DNA from 2 places in the Aquabacterium sp. A08 genome. Region 2 is predicted to be linked to the other one. Evidence: riboswitches for the same ligand, from Rfam matches in the RefSeq annotation. Region 2 holds a riboswitch; the other holds the start of a gene.
What was found. Region 2 has a riboswitch for S-adenosylhomocysteine ahead of ahcY (adenosylhomocysteinase). Riboswitches for the same ligand answer to the same signal wherever they lie in the genome.
Positions count from the first base shown of each region.

Region 1: another riboswitch for S-adenosylhomocysteine. It lies ahead of metH (methionine synthase); the one in region 2 lies ahead of ahcY (adenosylhomocysteinase).

Region 1 is NZ_JAAQQT010000686.1:3,804-10,903, forward strand. It holds gene HA630_RS17930 (GspE/PulE family protein) at 1-1,003, shown strand, start outside; gene metH (methionine synthase) at 1,094-3,844, opposite strand; S-adenosyl-L-homocysteine riboswitch at 3,891-3,985, opposite strand; gene HA630_RS17940 (gamma-glutamyl-gamma-aminobutyrate hydrolase family protein) at 3,994-4,731, opposite strand; gene ychF (redox-regulated ATPase YchF) at 4,799-5,893, opposite strand; tRNA gene HA630_RS17950 (tRNA-Phe) at 6,013-6,088, opposite strand; gene HA630_RS17955 (response regulator) at 6,114-6,806, opposite strand; gene HA630_RS17960 (ATP-binding protein) at 6,835-7,100, opposite strand, start outside.
Region 2 is NZ_JAAQQT010000601.1:12,230-19,329, reverse strand. It holds gene HA630_RS09090 (4Fe-4S binding protein) at 1-11, opposite strand, end outside; gene HA630_RS09085 (ParA family protein) at 42-662, opposite strand; gene HA630_RS09080 (hypothetical protein) at 670-1,059, opposite strand; gene HA630_RS09075 (HD-GYP domain-containing protein) at 1,119-2,360, opposite strand; tRNA gene HA630_RS09070 (tRNA-Pro) at 2,541-2,617, opposite strand; gene HA630_RS09065 (polyprenyl synthetase family protein) at 2,626-3,609, opposite strand; S-adenosyl-L-homocysteine riboswitch at 3,700-3,812, shown strand; gene ahcY (adenosylhomocysteinase) at 3,895-5,331, shown strand; gene HA630_RS09055 (TlyA family RNA methyltransferase) at 5,338-6,111, shown strand; gene metF (methylenetetrahydrofolate reductase [NAD(P)H]) at 6,096-6,926, shown strand.

The DNA of each region.
Region 1 (7,100 bases), on a different contig from region 2:
CGACTTCGCCAAGTTCTCGCCGCACCACCGGCTGGAGCTGCGGGTCGCCACCATTCCCACCCACAACGGTGCCGAAGACGTGGTGATGCGCCTGCTGTCCTCGGCCAAACCGCTGCCACTGGACCAGCTGGGCCTGACCCCGGACAACCTGCGTCCCTTGCGCGAAGCGGTGGAGCGCCCGCACGGCATGGTGCTGTGCGTCGGCCCCACCGGCTCGGGCAAGACGACCACGCTGCACTCCATCCTGCAGCACATCAACACCCCGGACCGCAAGATCTGGACGGCCGAGGACCCGATCGAGATCGGCAACCCCGACCTGCGCCAGGTGCAGGTCAACCCCAAGATCGACTGGACCTTCGCCAAGGCCCTGCGCGCCTTCCTGCGGGCCGACCCGGACGTGATCATGGTCGGCGAAATCCGCGACCCCGAGACCGCGCAGGTGGCGATCGAAGCCTCGCTGACCGGGCACCTGGTGCTGTCCACCCTGCACACCAACAGCGCGGCTGAAACCGTGGTGCGCCTGCTGGACATGGGCATGGACCCGTTCAACTTCGCCGACTCGCTGCTGGGCGTGCTGGCCCAGCGCCTGGTGCGGCGGCTGTGCAGCGCCTGTGTGCAGAGCACCCCGGCCGATGCCGCCTGGGCCGAGGAGCTGCTGCTGGACTACCTGCACGGCTTCCCGGCCGCGCAGCGCCCCGACGCCGACGCCCTGCGCTCGGCCTGGATCGCCAGCCACGGCCAGGGCGGCCAGCTGGTGCGCCACCACGCGCCGGGCTGCCCGGCCTGCGACCAGTCGGGCTACAAGGGCCGCGCCGGCGTGCACGAGTGGCTGGCGGTGGACCCGACCCTGCGCCGGTTGATCCAGACCAAAGCCCCGTCCGACGCGCTGCAGCAGAGCGCGATGGCCACCGGCCATTTCCGCACACTGCGGCAGGACGGCATCCTCAAGGTGCTGCAGGGCCTGACCACCATCGACGAGGTGCGGGCCCACTGCAGCCACTGACCGCCACCACCCGGCCGGACCGCGGGTTGCGGCACCCGGTCGGCGTGCGGTGCGTGGCGGGCCCCGGCCGTCAGACGCGGCCCGGCCGGTTCAGAGGTTGGGCGCCAGCAGGCGTTCCAGCTCGGCTTCGGGCAGCCCGCGGCGGCGGGCCATGTCGGCCAGCTGGTCGTGGCCGATCTTGCCGACGTTGAAATAGGTCGCGGCCGGGTGGGCGATGTAGAACCCGCTCACGCTGGCCGCCGGGGTCATGGCCAGGCTCTCGGTCAGACCCATGCCGATCTCGCTGCACTGCAGCAGGTCGAACATGGCGCGCTTGACAGAGTGGTCGGGGCAAGCGGGATAGCCGGGCGCGGGGCGAATCCCCTGGTACTTTTCAGCAATCAGCTCGTCGTTGCCCAGGTCTTCGTGTGGCGCGTAGCCCCACAGGTCGGTGCGCACGCGCTGGTGCAGGCATTCGGCAAAGGCCTCGGCCAGTCGGTCGGCCAGGGCCTTGAGCAGAATGGCGTTGTAGTCGTCCTGCGCGGCCTCGAAGGCGGCGGCGCGCTTGTCAGCGCCGATGCCCGCCGTCACCGCGAACAGGCCCACGTGGTCGGCCACGCCCGTGGCCTGCGGCGCCACAAAGTCCGCCAGGCAGCGGCTGGGGCGCATCACGCCATCGATTTCCTGCTTCTCGGTCTGCTGGCGCAGGCCGTGCCAGGTCAGCGCCACCTGGGTGCGGGACTCGTCGGTGTAGAGCGCAATGTCGTCGTCGTTCACCGTGTGGGCGGGGTACAGCCCCACCACCGCGTTGGCGGTCAGCCAGCGGCCGTCCACGATCTTTTTCAGCATGGCCTGGGCATCGGCCAACACCTTGCGGGCCTGCTCGCCCACCACCTCGTCGTCCAAAATGGCGGGGTACGGGCCGGCCAAATCCCAGGTCTGGAAGAACGGGCCCCAGTCGATGTAAGCGGCCAGTTCACCCAGGTCGAAGTTCTTGAACACGCGCCGGCCCAGGAACTTGGGCGCTACCGGGGTGTAGGCGTCCCAGTCCAACGGGGTTTTGTTGGCGCGTGCCTTGGCCAGCGGCCACAGCGGCGTCTGCTTCTTGTTGGCGTGCTGGGTGCGCACCTGGTCGTAGTCGGCGGTCAGTTCGGCCAGGAACGCGGGCTTGGCCTCCCCCAGCAGGTTCTGCGCCACGCCCACGCTGCGCGAGGCGTCGGGCACGTAGACCACCGGGCCGCTGTAGTTCGGCGCAATTTTCACCGCCGTGTGCACGCGGCTGCAGGTGGCGCCGCCGATGAGCAACGGAATGCCGCGCTCGCGGAAGTACGGGTCTTTTTCCATCTCAGACGCGACGTACTGCATCTCCTCCAAGCTGGGGGTGATCAGGCCAGACAGACCCACGATGTCAGCGCCCACCTCTTTGGCCTTGGCCAGAATTTCGTGGCACGGCACCATCACGCCCATGTTCACCACGTCGAAGTTGTTGCACTGCAAGACCACCGTCACGATGTTCTTGCCGATGTCGTGCACGTCGCCCTTGACGGTGGCGATCACGATTTTGCCCTTGCTCTTGACGTCGCCCCCGGCGGCTTCCAACTGGCGCTTTTCTTCCTCGATGTAGGGCACCAGGTGGGCCACGGCCTGCTTCATCACGCGGGCGCTCTTCACCACCTGCGGCAGGAACATCTTGCCCTGGCCGAACAGGTCGCCCACCACGTTCATGCCGTCCATCAGCGGGCCTTCGATCACGTGCAGCGGGCGGCCGCCGTCGGCGCGCAAGGCCTGCCACATCTCCTCGGTGTCTTCAGTGATGAACTCGTTCTGGCCGTGCACCAGCGCGTGCTTCAGGCGCTCGCGCACCGGCAGCGCGCGCCAGGCGTACTTGGCGGAATCGTCCTTGGCCGCGCCTTTGACGGTTTCGGCGATCTCCAGCAGGCGCTCGGTTGCGTCCGGCCGGCGGTTCAGCACCACGTCTTCCACGCGCTCGCGCAGTTCGGGGTCCAGGTCGTCGTACACGCCGACCATGCCGGCGTTGACGATGCCCATGTCCATGCCCGCCTGGATGGCGTGGTACAGAAACACGGTGTGGATGGCCTCGCGCACCGGCTCGTTGCCGCGGAAGCTGAACGACACGTTGGACACGCCGCCGCTCACCTTGGCGCCCGGCAGGTGCTGCTTGATCCAGCGGGTGGCGTTGATGAAGTCCACCGCGTAGTTGTTGTGTTCCTCGATGCCGGTGGCGATGGCGAAGATGTTCGGGTCGAAGATGATGTCTTCGCACGGGAAGCCCACCTCGTCCACCAGGATGCGGTAGGCCCGCTCGCAGATCTCGATTTTGCGCTCGTAGGTGTCGGCCTGGCCCTGCTCGTCAAAAGCCATCACCACGGTGGCGGCGCCGTAGCGCCGGATCAACCGGGCCTGACGCTTGAACTCCTCCACTCCCTCTTTCATCGAGATGGAATTGACCACGCTCTTGCCCTGCACGCACTTCAGCCCGGCCTCGATCACGCTCCACTTGGACGAATCGATCATCACCGGCACGCGGGCGATGTCGGGCTCGCCGGCCATGAGGTTGAGGAAACGCACCATGGCGGCCTGGCTGTCGAGCATGGCCTCGTCCATGTTCACGTCCACGATCTGCGCACCGTTTTCCACCTGCTGGCGCGCCACGGCCAGGGCTTCCTCGTACTGGCCGTTCAAGATCATGCGCGCGAACGCCTTGGAGCCGGTGACGTTGGTGCGCTCGCCGATGTTGACGAACAGGCTGTGCTCATCGATGGCCAGCAGCTCCAGGCCGGACAACAGCATGGGGGGCACGGAAGACGGGGCGGCGGCGCGGTCCGGGTGGTCAGGGTTCACGGTGTGGGGGGCGGTAGGGGGCACGGCACTCACCTGCAAAGCAGTCGTCAGGTGAGCGCGGTTGGGACGGGAAGGGGCCAAGCCTGACGGCGCGCCCCACCGGCGGGCGGGGGACGCGCGGTTGCAGCGCTCCTTGGCAAGCCGCTATTTTATCGGGCAGCGGCCAGAAACGCGTCCAGCAGCGGATGGCAGTCCAGCAGGTCGCCGTTGAGGTGGTGGAATTCCGGGTGCCACTGCACCCCGCACACGAAGCTGCGCCCCTGCCAGCGGATGGCCTCGACCACGCCGTCGTGGGCGGTCGCCTCGACCACCACGTCCTTGCCCAGGCGCTGCACCGCCTGGTGGTGGATGGACGCCACCTGCCCGCCGGCCACCCCGCCGAACCACTGGGCGAACTGGCCCCCAGGGGTGAAGGTGACCGCGTGCGCATTGCGGTCGTAGGCCGGGGTTTCATGGCCGTGCGAGTCGGGGCACTGGGTCGGCAGGTCCTGGTACAGGCTGCCACCCAGGGCCACGTTGATCAGCTGCATGCCGCGGCAGATGCCCAGGATGGGCTTGCCCGCCTCCATGAACTCGTGCACCAGCTCCAGTTCATAGGCGTCGCGCACCGGGTCACCGCTCCACTCGGGCTTGAGCGGCTCCTCGCCGTAGGCGCGCGGGCTCACGTCGGCACCGCCCTGCAAAATCAGGCCGTCCAGGTACTCCGCGTAGTCGCGGATGCGGATGTTGCTGCGCAGCAGCGCCCCGTCCTGCAGCACCGACGGCACCATCAGCACCAGCGTGTCGCGCGAGGCCGCCCACTGCGCCACCGACTGCTCCAGCACCTGCAGGGTTTTGGTCTGCAGCCCCACCCCGCCCCGCTCCGGGTGGGCAATGCGGGCGGACAAACCGATGTGAACCGGGCGGCGACGACCAAACACAGGCAACTCCAGCAGTCAGGGTTGCCCGTGGGAGTCAGACGTTGAACAGGAAGTTCATCACGTCGCCGTCTTTGACGACGTAGTCCTTGCCCTCGGCGCGCATCTTGCCCGCGTCCTTGGCGCCCTGCTCGCCCTGGTAGGCGATGTAGTCGTCAAAACCGATGGTCTGGGCGCGGATGAAGCCGCGCTCGAAGTCGCCGTGGATGACGCCCGCCGCCTGCGGCGCGGTGTCGCCGATGTGGATGGTCCAGGCGCGCACCTCTTTCACGCCGGCGGTGAAATAGGTTTGCAGGCCCAACAGCTTGAAGCCGGCGCGGATCAGGCGGTTCAGGCCGGGTTCGTCCTGGCCCAACTCCTTCAAGAACTCCAGCCGGTCGGCGTCGTCCATTTCGCTCAGTTCGGCCTCGATCTTGGCGCAGATGGCCACCACCGGGGCGTTTTGCTGGTCGGCGTATTCGCGCAGGCGGTCCAGGAAGGGGTTGTTCTCGAAACCGTCTTCGCTGACGTTGCCCACAAACATGGCCGGCTTGGCGGTGATCAGGCACAACGGCTTCAGGATGGCGCGCTCTTCGTCGCCCAGCTCCAGCGTGCGCACCGGCTTGCCCTGGTCCAGCACCGCCTGCACCTTGGTCAGCACCTGCACCAGCTTGGCCGCTTCCTTGTCGTTGCCGCTCTTGGCGGCCTTGGTGTAGCGCTGCAGGCTTTTTTCCACCGTGCCCAGGTCGGCCAGGCACAGCTCGGTCTGGATCACCTCGATGTCCGCGATCGGGTCCACCTTGTTGGCCACGTGGATGACGTTGTCGTCTTCAAAACAGCGCACCACGTTGACGATGGCATCGGTTTCGCGGATGTGGGCCAGGAACTGGTTGCCCAAGCCCTCGCCCTGGCTGGCCCCGGCCACCAGACCGGCGATGTCCACGAACTCCACAATCGCCGGCACGATGCGCTCGGGCTGGATGATGGCGGCCAGCTGCTGCAGGCGCGGGTCCGGCACCTCGACCACGCCCACGTTGGGCTCGATGGTGCAGAAGGGGTAGTTCTCGGCCGCGATGCCGGCCTTGGTCAGGGCGTTGAACAGGGTGGATTTGCCGACGTTGGGCAGGCCGACGATGCCGCACTTGAGAGACATGGAATTTCCTTACGTACCGGCCTGATGAACGGCCATCACACCGGGCAAAAAAAAAGCGACCGCAGGCACGGTCGCTTTTTCGGGGTTGCCTGCCCAACCGGGTTGGAACAAGAACTGTTTGGTGGCCTGGGACGGAATCGAACCATCGACACGCGGATTTTCAATCCGCTGCTCTACCAACTGAGCTACCGGGCCAAGACCGTTACTATAACACAGGTTTTCAGGCCCCGGAACGCTTGGAGCGAGAAAGATCCACGCCGAGCTGTTTCAGCTTGCGGTAGAGGTGGGTGCGCTCCAGCCCGGTCTTCTCGGCCACGCGGGTCATGGAGCCCTGCTCCTTGGCCAGGTGGAATTCAAAGTAGGCCTTTTCAAAGGCGTCGCGCGCCTCGCGCAGCGGCACGTCCAGGTCGAAGGGCTGCACCGACGGCTCCGTCACTGGCGCGGCACCGGCCGGGGCGTCGGGCAACGGGGGCAGGCCGAGGGGGCTCGGCCCCTCGGCCGAGGCGGGCGGCGCCAGCCCGGCCGGCTTGGGCGGCACCGGTTTGGCGGCCGCCTTGTTCAGGCCCTTTTCCACCGCCTGCAGCAGTTTTTGCAGGGTGATGGGTTTTTCCAGGAAGGCCATGGCGCCGATGCGGGTCGCCTCCACCGCGGTGTCGATGGTGGCGTGCCCGCTCATCATGATGACCGGCATGGTCAGCAGGCCGCTGCTCGACCACTCCTTGAGCAGGGTCACGCCGTCGGTGTCGGGCATCCAGATGTCCAGCAGCACCAGGTCGGGGTGGCCGTTGGCGCGCAGTTCGCGCGCGCGGGCGGCGTTTTCGGCCACCTCCACCGCGTGTCCCTCGTCGTTCAGGATTTCGAACAACAGGTCCCGGATGCCCAGTTCGTCATCCACCACCAGTATGTTTGCCATGGTGTGCGTCGTGCCTTTTGTGCAGAGCTCAATGATGTTGCATATTTGCAACCCTGAATGATAGCGAGACTTTCGCGCCGCGCACCTCGCCGCCGTCGAGGCGCTGGGCGATCTCGACCCGGCCGCCGTGCTCGTCCATGATTTTCTTGACCACCGCCAGCCCGAGCCCGGTGCCCTTGGCCTTGGTGGTGACGTAGGGCTCGAAGGCGCGCTTGAGGATGGGCTCGGCAAAGCCGGGGCCGTGGTCCAGCACCTGCAGGCGCACCCAGCGCCCGCTGTCGGACGGGCGGGTGC
Region 2 (7,100 bases):
TCGGGGTTCACTGGGGGGAGGGGCGGGGCCCGCCGGGGCGGTCAGTCCGCGTCCAGCCAGGCGCAGATCGGCGCCCAGTCGTCCAGGTCTTTGGCCACGCGCCCGGGGGCCACATCGAACAGCGTCAGGCCGTGCAGCGCCAGCCGCACGTAGTTCTGCGTGTCGCGCAAATGGCCCAGCACCGGAAAGCCCAGCCCCTCGGCGAAGGCCCGTAGCCGCTCCGCGGCGATGGTGCGCTGGTCCACCCGCATGCCCACCACCGCGATGTCCAGGTCCGCCGCCCGCCGGCGTTCCTGCAGTTCGTCGAGGAATTGGCGGGTGGCCAGCATGTCGAACAGGCTGGGTTGCAGCGGGATCAGCAGCTTGTCGGCGCGTTTGAGCACCTCTTTCAGGCCCTTGCCGTGCAGGCCGGCCGGGGTGTCCAGCACCACGTGGGTGGTGCCCCGGGGCGGGCGCAGCACCTCGCTGCCCGACGCGTCCCAGCCCACGATGGGCCGGGCCTCGGGCGGGCGGATGCCCAGCCAGCCGCTCGACGACTGCTGCCGGTCGGCGTCGCCCAGCATGACGGTGCGCCCCTGGCGCGCCAGGTAACCCGCCACGTTGGTGGACAGGGTGGACTTGCCCACCCCGCCCTTGGGGTTGGCGACGACGATGACGGGCATGGCGTGCTCAGGCCACGGGGGGCTTGGCCGCGGACGCACGGCGCGCTGGGCGTGCGCGTGGCGCGCGGGCCACTGTCGGGGCGGCATCGGCGGCGCTGGACGCGGGTGCCGGGGTGTCAATGGCTGGCGTTGCATCGGTGGCCGCTTCCACCGCCGGCCGGCCGGTTTTCAGGGTGGGCACCGCACCCAGGGCTTTTTTCAGGGCGGCGTCGCTCAGGCCATCCAGCGCCTTCAGGCCGGCCCGCAGCAGCTCGCTCTTTTTCACCGCCAGCGACAGGCCCAGCGCCCGGGTCTTGAGGGCTTCGATGCGCACGTATTCGTCTTTGGGCATGCAGAAGCTGTCCCGCACCAGCTTCATTTTCTTGGGCTTGTCGGCGTCGCGTGTTTTCTGGCTCATGGCTGTTCCAAGGGAGTGAATCTTGTAAACAGTATATACCGTATGTGTGGTTGATGGGGCTAGGTGGTCGCCGCGGTCTCGCCCTGGCGGGCGGCGGTGTACAGCTCGTCGAGGTGCGCCAGCAGCGTGGTGGTCACGGTGGCGTCCACGCTGCCTTCGGCCTGCCGCTGGCGCATGAAGTCCGCCACCGCGTCGCGGTCCAGTCCCGCACGGTAGGGGCGGTCCTGGACCATGGCCTGGAAAATGTCCGCCACCCGCAGAATGCGGGCTTCCAGCGGCAGTTGATCCGCGTCCAGTCCATGCGGGTAGCCGTGGCCACCGGGGGCTTCGTGGTGGTCAGCCGCCCAGGCGGTGATGTGCTCGAACCCCCGGATTTTTTTGAGGATTTGCAGCGTCTCAAAGCTGTGGGTGTTCATCACAAGGCGCTCATCGGGGTCCAGCGGGCCGGGCTTTTCCAGGATGTGGTCAGGCACCCGCAGTTTGCCGATGTCGTGCAGCAGGCCAGCGATTTCCAGTTCCTCACAGCGTTCGGGCGCCACCCCCAACCGTTCGGCCAACCGGCGCGCGACCTGGGCCACGCCGAGCGAGTGCGTCTGCGTGAAACGGCATTTGGTGTCCACGATTTGCGAGAACAGCCGCGCCAGTTGCCGCAGTTCGGTGTGCGACAGCGTGCAGGGCAGGGCGTTGCGGGCCATGTCGCCCAGGTAGTTGTGCAGGGCGCTGGCTTCCAGGTTCAGCCAGAAGGCTTCGTGGGTCGAGGCGCGCAGGAAAGCCTCAACCAGGATGGGGTCGAAATAGCGGCCACTGTGCCGGACGATGGCTGCGCGCGCGTCCGGGCTGTGCCGCAGCGCCTGACCGCTGGCGTAGTACGGGGCCAGGGTGGCATCCACCCGGTCCACCAGCAGGATCAGGTTGGCCGCCCGCGCGGTGTGATCGTCCACTTTCAGGCGCTGCAGTTCGTCCCAGCGGGTGTGGTGGTACAGCACGGGCAGGGCCATGTCGCGCAGCGGCGCAAAGTCCTTGAGCAGTTCGTACCCCACACGGCAGTGGGTTTGCGAGCCGGTCCAGTCGAATTCGCTCACCAAGTGCAAATGGGTTTCGGTGTTGGACACGCCCACGTCGTGCAGCAGCCCCAGGTCGAACAAAAAACGCACCTGTGCGTCATCGGCACCCAGGGTTTTGGCGCATTCGGCGGCCATCACCCCCACGCGTTTGCCGTGGGCCACATCGTCGATGCCCACGAGGTCCAGGGCATCGGACAGGGCGTAAACGAATTGTCGGAGGTCGGCGGTGATGCTCATGCGGGGCGCGGCGGTGTAACCTGGAGCGTTCATTGTGGCGCCAACCCGGCGTTGTGGCCAGGGGAGGCCGTGGAACGTTGGGGGGGGGCGCGTTCGAGCGCATCGGCGGCGGGCGCCGGGCTCAAAAACAACAAAGCCCCAGCAAGTGGGGCTTTGGGTGACGATGTGTCAAAGAATTCCTGGTCGGGGTGAGAGGATTCGAACCTCCGGCCTCTACGTCCCGAACGTAGCGCTCTACCAGGCTAAGCTACACCCCGATGGGTTCTCAGGAGCGTCGCTCCAACAGAACAGCCGCCAATTGTACCAAACCTTCGGCGTAAAAATTCGCGGGCAGTGCACGTGCCGCGTCGATCGCACGTTGCGCCTCGGCCATGGCCGCCCGGCGCGCGTCTTCCAGGCCGCCGCTGTCCTTGACGACGCGCAAAATCTCGTCCAGTTGCGCGGTGTCGCCCTGCTCGATGGCCGCGCGGATCATCGCCGCGTCGGCCGGGTCGCAGCGGCGCAGGGTGCAGATGATGGGCAGGGTCACCTTGCCTTCGCGCAGGTCGTCGCCCAGGTTCTTGCCCAGCTCGGCGGCGTTGCCCTCGTAGTCCAGCACGTCGTCCACCACCTGGAAGGCGGCGCCCAGGGCCTGGCCGTAGTCGGCGCAACGGGCTTCCAGCCCGGCGTCGGCACCCGCCAGGATGGCGGCCAGGCGGGCGCTGGCCTCGAACAGCTTGGCCGTCTTGGCACGGATCACGCGCAGGTAGGCCTGCTCGTCCAGCGAGGCGTCGTGCATGTTCATCAGCTGCAGCACCTCGCCCTCGGCGATCACGTTGGTCGCGTCGGCCAGCACCTGCATGATGCGCATGTTGCCCGCGTCCACCATCATCTGGAAGGCGCGGGAGTAGAGGAAGTCGCCCACCAGCACGCTGGCGGCGTTGCCGAACACCTGGTTGGCGGTGTCGCGGCCGCGGCGCAGGGTGGATTCGTCCACCACATCGTCGTGCAGCAGGGTGGCGGTGTGGATGAATTCCACCACCGCGGCCAGGCTGTGCCGGCGCGGGTCGGTGCAACCCAGTGCGCCGCACAGCAGCAGCAGCAGGGCGGGGCGCACCCGCTTGCCGCCGGCACCGATGATGTATTCGGCCACCTGGCCCACCAGCGGCACGTCGCTGCTCAGGCTCTGCTGGATCACCGCGTCCACGGCCCGCATGTCGGCGGCCACGAGGGACAGGGCGTTGGGAGGGGTGGGCGTGGGCTGGCTCAAGGCGGGGTCCGGCTGGGGTTTGGGCGATTATAGAGAGGCACTCCCCGGCGCTCGCTTGGCAAGCTGCCGTACCTCTCTCTATAATACAGGTCTGCCGAGGAGCGTTGCAGCGTCCACACCCGGGTGATCCGGCCCACGGGACGCGAGGCTCGGCAGTCGGTCAAGCCGCGCTTGGCCTCCATCCGCAACGACGCTCACCCACTGGCCGTGCGGTGAGTTCCTTTTTCTCCGAGTCAGTGGTTTTTTGACGACGCTTCGTCCGCGAAGCTGTGCTTTGGAGCCACCATGAACGCATCCCTGAAACACCCCGTGAACGCCGACTGCGCCATCACCGACATCGGTCTGGCCGAGTGGGGCCGCAAGGAAATCCGCATCGCCGAAACCGAAATGCCCGGTCTGATGGCCATTCGCGAGGAATTCGCGGCCAAGCAGCCCCTGAAGGGCGCGCGCATCACCGGTTCGCTGCACATGACCATCCAGACGGCGGTGCTGATCGAGACCCTGCAGGCCTTGGGCGCGCAAGTCCGCTGGGCCTCGTGCAACATCTTCTCCACCCAGGACCACGCCGCCGCCGCCATCGCCGCCAACGGCACGCCGGTGTTCGCCGTCAAGGGCGAAACCCTGGTCGACTACTGGGACTACACCCACCGCATCTTCGACTTCGGCGCCAAGGGCACCGAGGGCGAAGGCCCCAACATGATTCTGGACGACGGCGGCGACGCAACGCTGCTGATGCACCTGGGCAAGCAGGCCGAAAAAGACCAGAGCGTGCTGGCCAACCCCGGCAGCGATGAAGAGCGCATCTTGTTTGCGGCCATCAAAGCCAAGCTGGCCGAGGACAGCACCTGGTACAGCCGCAAGAGCGCCCAGATCATCGGCGTGACCGAAGAGACCACCACCGGCGTGCACCGCCTGAAGGAAATGTCGGCCAAGGGCACGCTGATGTTCCGCGCCATCAACGTCAACGACTCGGTCACCAAGTCCAAGTTCGACAACCTGTACGGCTGCCGCGAGTCGCTGGTGGACGGCATCAAGCGCGCCACCGACGTGATGATCGCCGGCAAGGTGGCCGTGGTCGCCGGTTACGGCGACGTGGGCAAGGGCAGTGCCCAAGCCCTGCGTGCCCTGAGCGCCCAAGTGTGGGTGACCGAGATCGACCCCATCAACGCCCTCCAGGCCGCGATGGAAGGCTACAAGGTCGTGACCATGGAGTGGGCCGCCGACAAGGCCGACATTTTCGTGACCACCACCGGCAACCGCGACGTCATCACCTACGAGCACATGGCCGCCATGAAAGACCAGGCCATTGTCTGCAACATCGGCCACTTCGACAACGAGATCCAGGTGGCCAAGCTCGAAGAGAAGTGCCAGTGGGAAGAGGTCAAGCCCCAGGTGGACCACGTGATCTTCCCGGACGGCAAGCGCATCATCCTGCTGGCCAAAGGCCGCCTGGTGAACCTGGGTTGCGGCACCGGCCACCCCAGCTTCGTGATGTCCAGCTCCTTCGCCAACCAGACCATCGCCCAGATCGAGCTGTTCTGCCACCCCGAAGGCTACGACGTGGGCAAGGTCTATGTGCTGCCCAAGCACCTGGACGAGAAGGTCGCGCGCCTGCACCTGAAGAAGGTCGGCGCCATGCTGACCGAGTTGAGCGACGAGCAGGCCGCCTACATCGGCGTGCCCAAGCAGGGCCCGTACAAGCCCGACACCTACCGCTACTGACCGGCCATGCGCGCGGACCAGTTGCTCGTCGAACGGGGCCTGGCCGCGTCGCGCTCGCAGGCCCAGCGGTTGATCGCCGCGGGGGTGCGCTGGCGACTGCCCGCCGCGGGTGAAGGCGCTTGGCGCCCCGTGGCCAAGAGCGGCGAGGCGGTGCCGGCCCATGCCGAGCTGGCCCTGACCGATGCCGCCGAGTCGCGCTATGTGTCGCGCGGGGGCCTGAAGCTCGAGGGCGCCCTGCGCCACACCGGGGTGCCGGTGCATGGGGCGGTGTGCCTGGACGTGGGCCAAAGCACCGGCGGTTTCACCGATTGTTTGCTGCAACACGGCGCCGCCCAGGTGGTGGGCGTGGACGTGGGCCAGGGACAGTTGCACCCCCGCCTGCGCCAGGACGCGCGCGTGACGGCGGTGGAGAAATGCAACGCCCGCGAACTGTCGGCCGCGCGCCTGCAGGCCGCCGCCGGGGCCCAGGCCACCGGGCCGTTCGACCTGGTGGTGGGGGACCTCTCCTTCATCTCGCAAACGCTGGTGTGGCCGGCACTGGTGCCGCTGCTGCGACCCGGGGGGAACGGCCTGCTGATGCTGGTCAAGCCCCAGTTCGAGCTGCAGCCGCAGGACATTGGCAAAGGCGGTCTGGTCAAGGACGCGAGCCGCTACGCGCAGGTGCAGGCGCGCATGGCGCAAGCCTGCGCCGCGAACGGCCTCACCCTGCGGGCCTATTTTGAAAGCGCCATCACCGGCGGTGATGGCAACCGGGAGTTTTTCGTATGGGCTTGCCCCTGAGTTTTGAGTTTTTTCCGCCCAAGACGGCGGAAGGCGCGACCAAGTTGCGCGCCGTGCGCGAGAAGCTGTACGCCAAGCGGCCCGAATTCTGTTCGGTGACCTACGGCGCGGGCGGCTCCACCCAAGACGGCACCTTGCAAACCGTGCAGGCGATTCTGGACGAAGGCCAGAGCGGCGCGTCGCATTTCACCTGCGTCGGTGCCACCCGCGAGTCGGTGCGCGAAAAGCTGGCCTTGTTCCAGCGCATGGGGCTGCGCCGCCTGGTCGCCTTGCGCGGCGATCTGCCCAGCGGTTACGGTGCCATGGGCGAGTTCCGGTACGCCGCCGATCTGGTCCAGTTCATCCGCGCCGAAACCGGCGACCACTTCCACCTGGAGGTGGCCGCCTACCCCGAAATGCACCCGCAGGCCAAGTCGCCCGAGGCCGACGTGGACGCCTACGTGGCCAAGGTGCGCGCCGGGGCCAACTCGGCCATCACCCAGTTCTTCTTCAACACCGACGCCTACTTCCGCTTTGTGGACGACGCCTACGCCAAGGGCGCCGACATCCCGGTGGTGCCGGGCATCATGCCCATCATCAACGCCAGCGGCATCCTGCGCTTCGCCGACAGCTGCGGCGCCGAGGTGCCGCGCTGGATCCGCCTGCGCCTGCAGGCGTATGGCGACGACGTCGAATCGATCAAGGCGTTTGGCCTGGACGTGGTGACCGACCTGTGCGACCAACTGCGCACCGCGGGCGTGCCCGGCCTGCACTTCTACACCATGAACCAGAGCGAAGCCACGCTGGCGATTTGCGACCGCCTGGGCCTGGGCTGAAGCGTGCGGATGGGCCGCGTGGGGTCTGGGCTGGCCCTGGGGTGGGTGTGTTGGCTGGCCGCGGCGGCAGCCGCTCAAGCCCTGCCCGAGGCCACGGCCCTGGTCCTGGCGCCGGGCCTCGAAGCCGCGGTGGCAGACGTTGATGTCGGCGTTGAAGCTCTGCCTGAGGCTGAG